Regions from separate parts of the Actinocatenispora sera genome, predicted to be linked through region 1. Evidence: riboswitches for the same ligand, from Rfam matches in the RefSeq annotation. Region 1 holds a riboswitch; the other holds the start of a gene.
What was found. Region 1 has a riboswitch for cyclic di-AMP ahead of Asera_RS03510 (C40 family peptidase). Riboswitches for the same ligand answer to the same signal wherever they lie in the genome.

Region 1 (2,173 bases):
CCGCGAACCCGGCGATGTTCTGGCTGCACAGCCCGACCGCCCGAACCTTGCCCTCCTGGCGCAGGTCGAGCAGCGTCTGCCAGGTCTCCGCGCGCGGTACGCCGGCAGCCCGCGGCCAGTGCAGCTGGTACAGGTCGATGCGCTCGACGCCGAGCCGGCGCAGCGAGCCCTCCAGGCCCCGGCGCAGCTGTTTCGGTGCGCCGGCCGCGCGCGGTGGCCGGCTGCGCTCGGTCTCGTCCCAGGTCAGGCCGCACTTGGTGAACAGGTACGGCCGGTCCGGCTCGGCGTACGGGGCGAGCGCCGCGCCCACGATCTCCTCGGAGTGGCCCAGCCCGTACACCGGTGCGGTGTCGATCCAGTTGACCCCGTGCTCCACCGCGTACCGGATCGCCGCCGCCGAGTCGCCGTCGTCCTGCCGTCCCCAGCCGTACGCGTAGCCCGCGCCGCCGATCGCCCAGGCGCCGAAGCCGACCCGGGTGATGTGCAGGTCGGTACGACCCAGGCGGCGGGTCGGCAGATCGCTAGCGGGCATCGACGCCACCCCCTCGCCGGTACGCCGGCGCGTGCCCAGCGCCGCCGTCACCTCTCCACTCTCGTGCACCGGAGCTGGTCGCGTACCGGGATTCTGTGGATCGGCAAACGGTTGGTGGCGCGTCGATCGCGGAGCGCAGCATCGCCCGGAGTGCTGTGGCCATTCCCACATGACGGACCGCGGGGCGCTCCGACTCTGCGGCGATTTACCTGGTGGTGCCGTTCTTCCGGGTACCTTCTCGGCCGGCCACTCGTAACGGCACGATAACGGGTTCGTTACCCCAGGTGTCCGCACACGAGAGCGCGGTGACCGCTGACCAGCCGGCAAAGCCAAACAGATCACGCAGGGTTGAACGGCACTCGGCGGTATCCGTACTCTTGGGCGGTCCGGTCGGGAGTCTGCCATCAAACCGGTGGCGCCGAACGGGCACCGCCGAGTCGTCGCTCGGCGAGCCGGGGATCCAACGGATGCCGTCCGCGGCGTCCATCCGGGGTGAATCCGCCAGCTCTCCCGGAGAGCCGGTGGTAGGGCGAACTCACTTCTTCCCGCCCGAACCCGTCAGCTAACCCGGTAGGCGGTTGCGGGAGAAGGAGTGAGCTACTGGTGTCAGTAGCGGGGACCATTGCGCGCCCAACCCGGCGCGCGCTTGCTTTGCTCGCTGCCGCCGTCTGCGCCACCGTCGGTGTCGGCCTGGTCGGGCCGACCGCCGCGCACGCGGATCCGTCCGCCTCGCAGCTGGAACACGGCATGGACTCGACCTGGTCCAAGATGGAGACCAACGGCGAGAAGCTGAAGCAGAACGAGGACGCGCTCGCGAAGAACGAGCGGAAGTCCAAGCAGCTGGGCAAGCAGATCGCGCCGCTGGAGAAGAAGGTCGACGCGATGTACAAGGAGGTCGGCACGTACGCGGCCGCCGCCTACCGGGGCGGCAACCTGTCCGCCCTCAACTCGATGCTGAAGTACGGCTCGCCGACCACCATGCTCGACCAGATGGCGACACTGGACCGGATGGCCGCCGATCAGCACGCCAAGGTCGCCAAGTACGAGAAGGCGAAGAAGAGGCTCGACGCCTCGAAGGCCAAGTACGACAAGCTCATCGCCAGCAACAAGGCGGAGGCCAAGAAGCTCTCGGCGCAGAAGAAGAAGCTTCAGTCCGACATGGCCACCATGCAGAAGCAGTGGATGAAGACGGCGGCCGCCCGGAAGAACACCGGCACCGCGCTGCCGCAGATGCCCTACATCCCCGGGCCGGGCGGCGTCGCGGTGCGCTACGCGATCGCCCACCTCGGCGACCCGTACGTGTGGGCGACCGCAGGGCCGAACACCTTCGACTGCTCCGGGCTGACCTCGGCCTCCTGGGCCGCCGCCGGCGTGCACATGCGCGCCTACACCTACAGCCAGTACGCGGCGTTCCCGCACGTCACCCGGGCCGACCTGCAGCCGGGTGACCTGGTGTTCTACAACGGCGGCGAGCACGTCGCCATCTACATCGGCAGGTACGACGGCACGAGCTACGTGATCCACGCGCCGCAGCCCGGTGAGTACGTCAAGGTGTCCACGCTCGACTACCCCGGTTCCTGGTACGGGGCGGTTCGACCCTGACACCGCGACACACGACTCGGTAGCCACCGAGGAGGGCCG
Region 2 (2,173 bases), 2.5 Mb from region 1:
CGCGAGCGGGGACCCGCCGGCCGCCCCGAGGCCCGGCACCGCGGCTGCGGTGCCGGGCCTTCTGCGCTACGCGCACAGGTTCTTCGCCGAATGCACACATCCGGCTGGTTGGCTGGCCGGATGACGCCCCGCGACCTGCTCTACCGCCTGTACGAGCGGCGGCTGTTCGCCGCGCTCGCCCGCACCGACTGCCCGCGGCACGTCGGTCTGATCATGGACGGCAACCGGCGCTGGGCCCGCGCCGCCGGCCTGGCCAGCGTCAGCATGGGCCACCAGGCCGGCGCCGACCACATCGACGACCTGCTCGACTGGTGCACGGAGCTGGGCATCGACCACGTCACCGTGTTCGTCGCGTCCACCGAGAACCTGGCCCGGCGCGACCGGGGCGAGCTCGACTCGCTGATGCGGATGATCGAGCAGCGCGCGACCAACCCGCGGGCCGGGTGGCGGCTGCGGGTGGCGGGCCGGCTGGAACTGCTGCCGGACTCGACCGCGCACGCGCTGAAGCTCGCCGCCGACCAGAGCCCGGAGACCGGGCCGTGCCTGACGATCGCGATCGGGTACGGCGGCCGGCAGGAGCTGGTGGACGCGTTCCGCTCGCTGCTGACCGACGCCGCCGCGGCCGGTACCGGGATGGACGAGCTGGCCGCGACGCTGTCCGCGGACGACATCGCCGCGCACCTCTACACGGCCGACCTGCCCGACCCCGACCTCGTCATCCGTACCAGCGGCGAGCGGCGACTCTCCGGATTCCTGCTGTGGCAGTCCGCCTACTCCGAGCTGTACTTCTGTGACGTCTACTGGCCGGCCTTCCGCCGGGTGGACTTCCTGCGCGCGCTCCGTTCGTACGCGGAGCGGCAGCGCCGCTTCGGTGCGTGACGCTCACGCCGTGCCGCCGCACGACCACGGTGCGGCGCGCGAGTTCCGCTCGTACCAACGGATCCGCAGTCAGTCACCGACGGTCGGTCACCGTGTTGTGGGGATGGTCACCGACCCGGTCGCGACGGCGTTGACCACGTCGCGCCAGCGGCTACGGTAACGGGGTCGTCCGGCCCCCCGCCGCCCCGTCGGGCAGCTCCGGACGGCACCGCCGAGTCGCCGCCAGGCGAGCCGAGGACCCACCCGTACCACGGGGTGAATCCGGGGCCATGGACAGGCCATAGTCCCGGTAGGGCGCTCTTCCCGTCCGAACCCGTCAGCTAACCCGGTAGGCGGTCTGAGGAAGAAGGGCGCAGACCCGCATGGACACTGCACGCCCCCGGTGGGCGTCGCTGCGCGCGATCGGACTGGCCGCGGTCGCGGCCGCCGCGGTGGCCGCCGCATCCCTCGTCGGTACCACGCCGGCACACGGCGCACCGTCGCAGGCCGATCTGGAGCAGCAGATCAAGCAGCAGTCGACCCAGTTCGAGAAGGTCGTCGAGCAGTACAACAAGATCACCGAAGAGCAGAAGAAGACCAAGAAGCGCATCGCCGCGGTCGACAAGAAGCTCAAGCCGCTGTCCGGCAAGGTCGCCACCGCGCAGAAGCAGGTCGACGCGATCGCCGCCGCCGCGTACAAGGGTGGCCCGGCCACCGCCTGGAACGCGGTACTGAACGGCAGCTCCAGCGACACGCTGAACAACATCGCCACGCTCAACCGGCTCAGCGCACAGCAGTCCGACCAGATCCGCTCGCTGATCACCGCGAAGCGCAAGCTCGACGGGCAGCACGAGAAGCTCGCCGCGCTGTACGCCAAGCAGAGCAAGCAGGTCAAGGACCTGAAGAAGAAGAAGGCGTCGATCTCGGCCAAGGTCGACAAGCTCAAGAAGCTGCGCGAGGAGGCGTACGGCAGCGCCACCGAGACGACCGGCACCGGCTCCGGGCAGACCCCGCCGAAGGTGTCCGGTCGCGCCGGCGCGGTCGTCGACTTCGCCTACGCGCAGCTCGGCAAGCCGTACGCGTGGGCCGCGGCCGGGCCCGACTCGTACGACTGCTCCGGGCTCACGCTCGCCGCGTGGGCGAAGGCCGGGGTGAGCCTGCCGCACGTGGCGGCCGACCAGTACAACCAGATCACGCACCTCAGCCGCAGCCAGATCGCCCCCGGTGACCTCGTGTTCTACGAGAATCTCGGGCACGTCGCGATCTACGTCGGCGGCGGCAAGGTGATCCACGCGCCGACGTTCGGCGAGGTGGT

Region 2: it holds a riboswitch for cyclic di-AMP, as region 1 does, so the genes downstream of both, Asera_RS15760 (C40 family peptidase) here and Asera_RS03510 (C40 family peptidase) in region 1, are expected to answer to the same signal.

Annotation. Positions count from the first base shown of each region.
Region 1 covers NZ_AP023354.1:764,978-767,150, forward strand. The annotation lists gene Asera_RS03505 (aldo/keto reductase) at 1-532, opposite strand, end outside; cyclic di-AMP (ydaO/yuaA leader) riboswitch at 953-1,124, shown strand; gene Asera_RS03510 (C40 family peptidase) at 1,136-2,134, shown strand.
Region 2 covers NZ_AP023354.1:3,272,546-3,274,718, reverse strand. The annotation lists gene uppS (polyprenyl diphosphate synthase) at 121-879, shown strand; cyclic di-AMP (ydaO/yuaA leader) riboswitch at 1,079-1,229, shown strand; gene Asera_RS15760 (C40 family peptidase) at 1,242-2,173, shown strand, end outside.